DNA from 3 places in the Methylibium sp. T29 genome. Region 1 is predicted to be linked to each of the others. Evidence: predicted binding sites of a transcription regulator. Region 1 holds the regulator's gene; each other region holds the start of a gene.
The links. Region 1 encodes FNR, which switches genes on or off when oxygen is low (the NO sensors DNR and NnrR bind a similar motif). Its sites were predicted from a motif close to TTGATNNNNATCAA; they were not measured.
Positions count from the first base shown of each region.

Region 1 (3,270 bases):
GATCGGCCTGTGGACTGGCTTCACCTTCGTCGGCTACTTCACGCCGATCCGCGAACTGGGCGGCGAGGTGCTCGCGCTGATCGGTCTGGCCGGCCCGGGGTCGGCCGGGCCCGGCCCCTGGGAAGCGTTCTGGGTGCTGTTCTACGGCTTCGCGACCTATGGCAACGCCGGCTTCATGCGCGAGCAGGTGTGCAAGTACATGTGCCCGTACGCGCGCTTCCAGAGCGCGATGTTCGACCACGACACCCTGATCATCAGCTATGACGGCGGGCGCGGAGAGCCGCGCGGCTCGCGCCCGCGCAGCCTGGCGCACGACGCGCTGGCCGCCCAGGGCAAAGGCGACTGCATCGACTGCACGCTGTGCGTGCAGGTCTGCCCGACCGGCATCGACATCCGCGAGGGGCTGCAATACGAGTGCATCGGTTGTGCCGCCTGCATCGACGTGTGCAACGGCGTGATGGACAAGATGGCGTATCCGCGCGGACTGATCCGCTATGCGACGCAGAACGGCCTGGCTGCCGGGCAGAGCAGGCTGGACTGGCGGCGTGTGTTCCGTCCGCGCGTGCTGGTCTACGGCGTGATCCTGCTGCTGATCTCGGTCGGCTTCGTCACCAGTCTCGTGCTGCGCAGCCCGATGCGCGTCGACGTGGTGCGCGACCGCGGTACGTTGGCAAGGCTGGTCGACGAAGGGCGCATCGAGAATGTCTACCGGTTGCAGATCATGAACGCCACCGAGTCGGAGCAGCGCTACCGGGTGGTGGTGAGCGGCATCGCCGGCGCGCAGGCGCAGGTGCGTGACGAGGTGCGGCTGGCCCCGGCCGAGTCGCGCTGGGTGCCTGTCGCGGTGCAAGTGCCGCCGCAGAGCGCCGCGGCCCTGGGCCCCGGCGCCCACCCCCTGCGCTTCGAGATCATCCGCGAGGCCGACGGCATGCAGCCGGCGGCCAGCGTGTCCGAGAAATCCACCTTCGTCGTGCCGCGCTGAACGCGGCCCTCTCCGGAGCAACCCATGACCCCGAACGAGAACGCAACCCGCCCGACGCCCGCGCCTGAGCGGCCGCTGCCCTGGTGGCGCGAGCCCATGCTGTGGCTGGTGCTGGGCGGCCCGCTGGCGGTCGTGGTGGCTGGCATCGTCACTGCCGTGATCGCCGTGCGTGGCAGCGACCCGGTGCTCAGCCGCAGCAGCGAACCGCTGGGCAGCGACACGCCGGCAGTGCAGGCGCGCAATCATGCGGCCACGCCGCGCCCCGAGCGCTGAGCGTGGTGCCGCCCGTCGACCCGGAGCTCGCGACGATGAGACAACGCACGCTGTGGATCGCCTGGCCGTCGTTCCTGATGGCGGGTGTGCTGGAGGTCCTGGTGTTCAGCGCAGCCGACCCGGCGGAACTGAACGGCTGGGTCGGGCGCGCGCTGGAGACGGTGTCGCCGGCTGGCGTCTACACGCTGGCCTTCTTCGCGTTCTGGACCGTGTGCGCGCTGACGTCGATGTTGACGCTGCTACTGGCAACGCCGGAGCCGGCCAATACCGAGCCGCGCCGCTGGCCCTGAGTCGCGCCGGGCGAGGCAGGCGGCGAACCTTCAGCAGGCCGGGCCGTTGACGAGCCGGCGCAGCCCGGATTCGTCGAGCACGCGGATGTCGCGCTGCTTCACCTCGAGCAGACCTTCGTCCTGGAACTTCGAGAAGGTGCGGCTCACGGTCTCCAGCTTGAGACCGAGGTAGCTGCCGATCTCCTCGCGCGTCATGCGCAGCACGAGCGACGAGGCCGAGAAGCCGCGTGCCTGCAGGCGCTGCGTGAGGTTCAGCAGGAAGGCCGCGAGCCGCTCCTCGGCCCGCATGCTGCCGAGCAGCAGCATCACGCCGTGGTCGCGCACGATCTCGCGGCTCATGATCTTGTGGAACTGGTGCTGCAGCGGCGTGGATTCGCGCGACAGCTTCTCGAGCTGCGAGTAGGGGATCTGGCAGACCTGGGAGTCCTCCAGCGCCACCGCGTCGCAGGCATGGCGGTCGGTGCTGATGCCGTCCAGTCCCAGCAGTTCGCCGGCCATCTGGAAGCCGGTCACCTGGTCGCGGCCGTCGTCGGCGGACACGCAGGTCTTGAAGAAGCCGGTGCGCACCGCATAAAGCGACTCGAAGCGATCCCCGGCGTGGAACAGCGTGTCGCCGCGCTTCACGGGGCGGCGGCTGCCGACCAGCTGGTCGAGGTGGTCGAGATCGTCGTCCGACAGCCCCACCGGCAGGCAGAGCTCGCGCAGGTTGCAACTGGAGCATGCGACCTTGAGGGCCTCGATGCGGATCGGTTCACGTTCCATGCGCTTCATTATGATCTTGTGCGCCACCCGCGATGGAGCATGTGAGTCGGCGGCAGTGTCGTGAGGGGCAAGTTGCATGATCGACCTCAAGCTGTGCGTGGATTGTCGGAGGCCGCCGGCGACCGGCCTTGACCCAGATCAAGAGCCCGGTGAGAGGCCCTCGGCACAGTCCGGACATGCCCCCTCCGACCCTGACCGACATGCTGGAACCGGCTGCGCCGAGCGAGGAACTCCTGAGTCGTCTGGACGCCGGTGGGCCGCGCTACACCTCCTACCCGACTGCCGACCGCTTCGTGGAGGCCTTCGGCCCCGCTCAGTACCGGCAGGCCCTGGGCCAGCGCCGCAGCGGCGCCCCGGCGGCCGGCGCGGTGGGCGGCGGCACACCGCTGTCGATCTACGTCCACATCCCATTCTGCGAGTCGGTCTGCTACTACTGCGCCTGCAACAAGGTGATCACCCGGCAGCACCGGCGCGGCACCGAGTACCTGGAGTGGCTGGGCCGCGAGGTGGCATTGCACCAGGACGTGATCGGCAGCCGCCAGCGCGTCAGTCAGCTGCACCTCGGCGGCGGTACGCCGACCTTCCTGGACGATGCGGAGCTGTCGCAGCTGATGGCCCTGCTGCGCGGCGCCTTCGACCTGCAGCCGCAGGCCGAATGCTCGATCGAGGTCGACCCGCGCACCGTCAGTGCCTCGCGGCTTTCGCACCTGAAGGCGCTGGGCTTCAACCGCCTGAGCTTCGGCGTGCAGGACTTCGACCCCGAAGTGCAGCACGCGGTGCACCGCGTGCAGCCGGCCGAGCAGGTGGAGGCGCTGATCGCCAGCGCGCGCGCATTGGGCTTCGATTCGATCAACGTCGACCTGATCCACGGCTTGCCCAAGCAGACCCCGGCCTCGCTGGCCCGGACGGTGGAGCAGGTGGCGCGGTTGCGGCCGGACCGCGTGGCGCTCTACAGCTATGCGC
Region 1 covers NZ_AZND01000134.1:781-4,050, reverse strand. The annotation lists gene ccoG (cytochrome c oxidase accessory protein CcoG) at 1-982, shown strand, start outside; gene x551_RS26165 (hypothetical protein) at 1,007-1,255, shown strand; gene x551_RS14660 (hypothetical protein) at 1,291-1,545, shown strand; gene fnr (fumarate/nitrate reduction transcriptional regulator Fnr) at 1,576-2,316, opposite strand; partial or broken gene hemN (oxygen-independent coproporphyrinogen III oxidase) at 2,484-3,270, shown strand, end outside.

Region 2 (3,270 bases), on a different contig from region 1:
CGCGGCACGACGGTCGTCGCGTCCTCAGTGGGACAGCCGTGCGCTGAATACCGCCTCGTCGAAGCCGACCGTCACGCCACCCGGCCACTCCACCACGGGCCGCTTCACCAGCGACGGATGTTCCCTGAGCGCCCGCTGGGCGCTCGACGCGTCGACGACGGACTCCCGCACCGCAGGATCGAGTTGGCGCCAGGTCGTGCCCTTGCGGTTGACCAGCGTCTCCCAGCCGGTGGCGGACACCCATCTGGCCAGCGCGTCGGGAGGCACGCCCTGCTTCTTGAAGTCGTGAAACGTGTAGCCAACGTCGCGGGCCTCCAGCCAGGCGCGGGCCCGCTTCACGGTGTCGCAGTTCGGGATGCCGTACAGGGTGATCGTGGGCATGGAATCAGCGACCGTCGAAGAGATCGTCGCACTGCGGATCGACGTTGTTGCCCAGTTCGGCCACCTTGTCGGAGGTGTCGAGGCTGACCTGGAACCACACGCAGAACGGCGTGTCGTAGCGGTACGACCAGAGCTGGTGCTGCTGACGTGACAGGAAGCGCACGTTCGACGGATGGCCGATGCGCCGCAGCACTTCGTCGCGGCTCATGCCGATCTGCAGTGCATAGAAGTTCTTCTCGGTCAGCACCTGTTCCCAGCGCAGCAGCCGCTGGTCGGCATCGAAGTCGAGCATGTAAGTGTGCTTGCCCATCGGGCCTCGGGCGAACTCCAGCCGCTCACCGGCTGGAGCGAGTGCATAGCGCCCGGTCGGCGGCCCCATGCGCTCGATGACCTGCGCCTGCGGTGTACCGACGGGCAGGCCCGAAGGGCTGTAACCGGCGCAGGCTGACAACGCGAGCACGCCGATCCACAGCAGCATGCAGCGCAGGGTGGTCGATGCAGCAGCGGGGGTCGGCCGGTTCATGCGCAAATTCTGCCCGCGAGCGAAATCCGACCCGGTCGCGCGGAGATCGCGATTGAGCAACGTCGCTCAATCGCGACCTGGCAGCCGCCGCGTCGCGTCCGCCGTCGGCAGGCGCCACATCCACAGCGCAACGGCGGTGCAACACAGTGCGGGCATCCATCGCCAGGGCGAAGTCAGCCACCACCACGACCAGACACAGCCCAGCGTCATCATCACCGTGGCCAGTCGCTTCGCCGCCAGCGGGATCGCGCGATGCGAACGCCACGCCTGAATCATCGGTCCGAAGCGTCGATGCCCGAGCAGCCAACGTTCGCAGCGCTCGCTCCCGCGCGCAAAGCAGAAGGCCGCCAGCAGCACGAAGGGCGTCGTGGGCAACAAGGGCAGCACGATGCCGACCAGGCCCGTCAGCAAGGCCAGCCCCCCCGCCAGCGACCACAGCGCGCGAATCCAGCGCGGCGTCGGGGGAATTGGGGCCTCGTCCTGCATGGACGCAGTATCGGTCCGCCGGAGACCGATCGGTCGCCCGGCCGCCTGGGCCGGTCTCGAGCGCTCTAGACGGACCTCGCCGTCGCCCGCCCGGCCAGTGCTTCCAGCGCGGAGCCCAGACCCAGCAGGGTCGGTTGCGCTTCGGTGATGCGCCTGAAGACATCGGCATACACCGCATCGCCCTCGTCGCCGGCAAGCGGGTCGCGGTTCTGCAGGAAGGCCGCATCGAGTTCGCTCCAGTCCTGATCACCGAGCACGCGCTCGGCCATCGGCAGCACCATCGCCTCCTCCGTGCGCATGTGGTTCAGGTAGAAGTGCATGTAGGCCGTCATCGAGCGCTCGAAACGCTCGCGTCGCTCCTCGCCCTGGGGCGTCTCGGCCATCACCTCGAAGGCCAGCAGCTCGTGTTCGAGTTTGCGGATGAACTGCTCGCCCTGGGCATGGTCCTGATCGAGCCGGTTCAGCACGGCGGTGCGCTCTGCGCTGCGCGACCGCAGCATCGGAAACAGCAGCCGGCTTTCCTTGGCATGGTGCAGGCGCTCGGGAAATTCGTCGACGTAGAAGAGCATGGCGCGCAACATCCCGAAGTCCGGCAGCGTTCCGCGCCGGCGATGCTCTCCCAGCATCAGGTGGATGGCGCGCAGCATCGCAGACAGAGCCCGATGCTCCTGGCGAATGATGGTCAAGCTGGCGTGCACGGGGGGTTGATGCAGTGTAAGAAAGCGTACGGCCACGGCGATAAACACCCGCCGCGCCGTCGGTCGCTAGCGTCGATCCAGACCGCCCAGCAGGCCTTGCGCCAGATCAAGAGGCCGTTCATTCGCAGCGAAGGAGACACGGTGTAGGCGCGTTCGTACAGCACGCGGCGCGATCGCCCTACTGCCTTTGGACTGCAGGCTACCCATCATCGAGTTGCCACGGTCCCATCCATCCCGGGTGGTCCCACTTGCCCAACTTCGAGGAGTTCCCATGAGCGACAAGCAAGTCATCCAGATCCTGAACGAACTGATCGAAACGTCGAAGGACGGCCAGTACGGATTCGCGAAATGCGCCGAGCGAGCCGAGTCCGTCGCCCTCAAGCAGACACTGCAGGCCCGTGCCGCGGAATGCGAAAGCGCCGCGGTGGAGTTGCAGGCCCTGGTCCTGCAGCACGGGGGAAGCCCCGAGGATCATGGCAGCGTCGCCGGCGCCTTCATCGGGGATGGGTGTCGGTGAAGGATGCATTCACCGGCAGCAGCGATCACGCGTTGCTGGAGGAGTGCGAGCGCGGCGAGGACGCGGCACTGGCCCGCTACCGCAAGGCGCTGAAGCAGCAACTGCCGATCGACGTGCAGCAGACGCTCGGCCGGCAGTTGCTTGGGGTGCAGTCCAACCACGACCAGATCAAGGCGCTGCGCGACAGCGTGACGTCCTGAGTCCTGCAACCGACGCTTCGCACATGTCGGACACTGGCTACGATTCCTTCAACAACCGCGCCGAACTGGCTTCGGCGCGGATTGCAGGCTGCTTCTCTTGCCTGGCTATCTTCGAGCCGTCCGACGTGGTGAGTTGGACACACGGCGAATCCACCGCCGTGTGTCCGCTCTGCGGTGCGGACACGGTCCTGCCCCACGTCGGCAGCCTCGCGACATTGCGGGCCGTGCATGCCGGGCTGCTGGACAACTGCGACGAGACGATCCCCGCCGTCCTGACGCTGACGCCCGAGACCGACTAGCAAACTCAGCGCATCTCGAAACCCGGATAGCCGCCGGCGGCCAGTTCTTCGCAGCGTTGGCGGTATTTTCCGACCCCACCGATGTACGAAAGCATGCGGCGCTGCTTGCCCTTGACATTGGTTCCCATGTACCAGGAATCGGTCTTGACCAGCAGCGTCGCGTTGG
Region 2 covers NZ_AZND01000002.1:28,615-31,884, forward strand. The annotation lists gene x551_RS00605 (arsenate reductase) at 25-381, opposite strand; gene x551_RS00610 (hypothetical protein) at 386-904, opposite strand; gene x551_RS00615 (YbaN family protein) at 971-1,390, opposite strand; gene x551_RS00620 (hemerythrin domain-containing protein) at 1,456-2,088, opposite strand; partial or broken gene x551_RS00625 (PA2169 family four-helix-bundle protein) at 2,360-2,805, shown strand; gene x551_RS00630 (hypothetical protein) at 2,829-3,104, shown strand; gene x551_RS00635 (NAD(P)/FAD-dependent oxidoreductase) at 3,110-3,270, opposite strand, start outside.
Region 2: the regulator FNR is predicted to act here: its motif matches at 2,185-2,198, upstream of x551_RS00620 (hemerythrin domain-containing protein).

Region 3 (3,270 bases), on a different contig from region 1:
CGCAGGTCGAACAGTTGCTTGCCGAACGGCATGCCACCCACCACGGTGGCGATGCGCAGGCCGCGCGCGGCGTCGCGCAGCGGGTGCTGCTTGGCTTCGGCGCGCAGCGCTTCGCCCACGCCGCGCATCAGGTCGATCGCGTCGGCGGACACCTGCTGGGCAAGTTCGCGGGTCGGGCACAGCACCACGGCGCGCGGCGTCGCGACGCGGGTCTGTTCGGCGGCACCGGCATTCAGCAGGCGGTGCAGCACCGGCAGCAGGAAGGCCGCGGTCTTGCCGCTGCCGGTCTGGCTGCTCACCATCCAGTCGCCGCCCTTCAGGGCAGCGGGGATGGCTTGTTCCTGCACGCTGGTGGGCGCAGTGAAGCCGAGCTGGGTCACGGCATGCAGCAGCGGAGCGGCAAGACCAAGGGATTCAAAATTCGAAGCAGTCACGAAGCATCCCCGCCGGGTTGCCGGCGGGTCCGTCATCGCCGCATGCAGAGATGCGGCAGGTTGGTCCAAAACACATCGACCAACAGACGGACTGCACTGGGTGCAATGGCCCCGATGGGAAACGGGTGGGGCCGGACTGGTGACGATGCACTGACCCTCGGGGCCCGCGGCGCGGGTGAGGGAGGCTGCTTTTTGCAGCGCAGCAAGCATTGTCGCACATCCCGCCTGCCCGTGCCGAATTCGGGCGCGCATGTCCCCGGGTGGACAGGCCGCCGGCGGGCAATTCCTACAATCGAATCGCCTCCTCCCACCACTCCCCGCCTGTCCTGCGATGACGACCTTCCCGTTCCTCGAAGCGCTTGGCCACGGCATCACCGCGATCGACACCGGCTTCATGCGGCCTCGCTTCGATGCGGCCTATCTCGTCGTCGAAGGCGGCCATGCCGCCTACGTCGACAGCGGCATCAACGACGCGCTGCCGCGCCTGCTGGCCGCGCTCGACGTGCAGGGCCTGGACCGCGGCGCGGTCGATTACGTGATCGTCACCCATGTGCACCTCGATCATGCCGGCGCCGCCGGCCTGCTGATGCAGCAGTTGCCGAACGCCCGGCTGGTGGTGCATCCGCGCGGCGCGCCGCACATGATCGACCCGAGCGCACTGGTCGCGGGTGCCAGCGCGGTGTATGGAGCCGAGGAAGTGGCCCGTACCTACGGCACGGTGCAGCCGGTGCCGGCCGAGCGCGTGCTCGCCAGCCACGACGGCATGGTGCTCGACCTGGCGGGCCGGCCGCTGCTGCTGATCGAGACGCCCGGCCATGCGCGACACCACCATTGCATCTGGGACGAGCGCAGCCGCGGCTGGTTCACCGGCGACACCTTCGGCCTGTCGTATCCGGAGTTCCGGACCCCAGGCGGTCGTTACGTCCTGCCGACGACGACGCCGGTGCAGTTCGAACCCGGGCCCTTGAAGACCTCGATCGCGCGCATGCTCGAGAAGCGCCCGGACTGCATGTACCTCACCCACTACAGCCGCATCGACGAGGTCGATTCTTTCGCCGAGCAGCTGTTCGAGCAGATCGATGCAATGGTCGCACTGGCGCGACCACTTGCGACGGCCGGCGATCGCGATCAGCAACTGCGCCACGGACTGGCACAGCTCTATCGCCGGAGACTCCGGGCGGCTGGCAGCGTGCTTTCCGATGCGCAGATCGACGAGTTGCTGACGGTGGATGTCGAGCTCAACGCGCAAGGCCTCGGCGTGTGGCTCGATCGCGAAGCGCGCAACGCACAGGCGCCCGCCCCCGGCGCACGCTGAACGCCGGCGGCAGCCCCCACCGTGACGGACCTCACGGAGGCCATGGCGGCAACGCTCCGATATTGCGCTGCATCAAATGGCGGAGGCGACGCACTGCCGATGATCCGGCGCACACATCGATGCGCCAAAGGATCCCATGCGCCTGAACACCCCCGTGACAGCCAGCGAGTACCCCTTCCCCGCCGGCGAAACCCTGGTCTCGACGACCGACCTGAAGGGGCGCATCACCTACTGCAACCCGGCCTTCATCACGGTCAGCGGCTACGCACGGGAAGAACTGCTGGGCCAGCCGCACAACATGATCCGCCACCCCGACATGCCCGAGGAGGCCTTCCGCGACATGTGGGCCACCATCGCCTCCGGCCAACCGTGGTCGGCGCCGGTCAAGAACCGTCGCAAGGACGGTAGCTGCTACTGGGTGATCGCGAACGTCACGCCGCTCATGAGCGGCGACCAGCCGACCGGCTACATGTCGGTGCGGACGGCCCCGGATCGCGCCGATGTCGAGCGTGCCGAGGAACTCTATGCAGTGATGCGTACCGAGAAGGCCGCCGGACAACTGGTCCACCGTTTCGACGCCGGCCGCCTGCGGGTCGACACCTGGCTGGGCCGCCTCTCGAATGTGCTGCGCCTGCCGGTTCAGGTGAAGCTCGGTGTCGTCGCCGCGCTGCTGGGATCGGCCGGCTTCGTGACGGGTGCGGCCGTCACCGGCGGTAGCCTGCTGCAGTGGCCTGCGCTGGGCCCGGCGCTGACGGCCATCGCCACGCTGCTGCTCTGCTCGGTGGCCGCCGCCGCCTACTTGAACCGGATGACGATCGCTCCGCTCGCGCAGCTGGTGCAGTTCGCCAATCGCATGGCCGCCGGCGACCTGACGCAGAAGATCGATATCGACCGCCACGACCTCGTCGGCCAGCTCACGAAAGGACTGAACCAGTTGAACGTGAACCTGCAGTCCATCGTGCGCGACGCGCGCAACGAGATCGAGCAGATGCGCGTCGTCACCGGCGAGATCGCCTCGGGCAACCAGGATCTCTCGGGACGGACCGAGTCGCAGGCGAGCAGCCTGCAGGAGACCGCCGCCTCGATGGAACAGATCACCGGCACCGTGCGCCAGAGCGCCGATTCCGCCGAGCAGGCCACGCGCCTGGCCACCCAGGCCACGGCGGTGACCCAGCGCAGCAGCGACGCGGTGCAGGACGTCACCCGCACGATGGGCGAGATCAGCGCATCGTCGCAGCGCATCGGCGAGATCATCCAGGTGATCGACGGGATCGCATTCCAGACCAACATCCTCGCGCTCAACGCCGCGGTCGAGGCCGCCCGGGCCGGTGAACAGGGACGCGGCTTCTCGGTCGTGGCCTCCGAGGTGCGGGCGCTCGCGCAGCGCACTTCGTCGGCGGCGAAGGAGGTCAAGCAACTGATCGAGGACTCGGCCGCCAAGGTCGACACCGGCAGCCGCCTCACCGACGCGGCCCGGTCGACGATGGACGACGCCTTGCGCACGGTGCAGCAGGTCGGCCA
Region 3 covers NZ_AZND01000028.1:21,669-24,938, forward strand. The annotation lists partial or broken gene x551_RS06160 (DEAD/DEAH box helicase) at 1-470, opposite strand, end outside; gene x551_RS06165 (MBL fold metallo-hydrolase) at 766-1,749, shown strand; gene x551_RS06170 (PAS domain-containing methyl-accepting chemotaxis protein) at 1,886-3,270, shown strand, end outside.
Region 3: the regulator FNR is predicted to act here: its motif matches at 1,812-1,825, upstream of x551_RS06170 (PAS domain-containing methyl-accepting chemotaxis protein).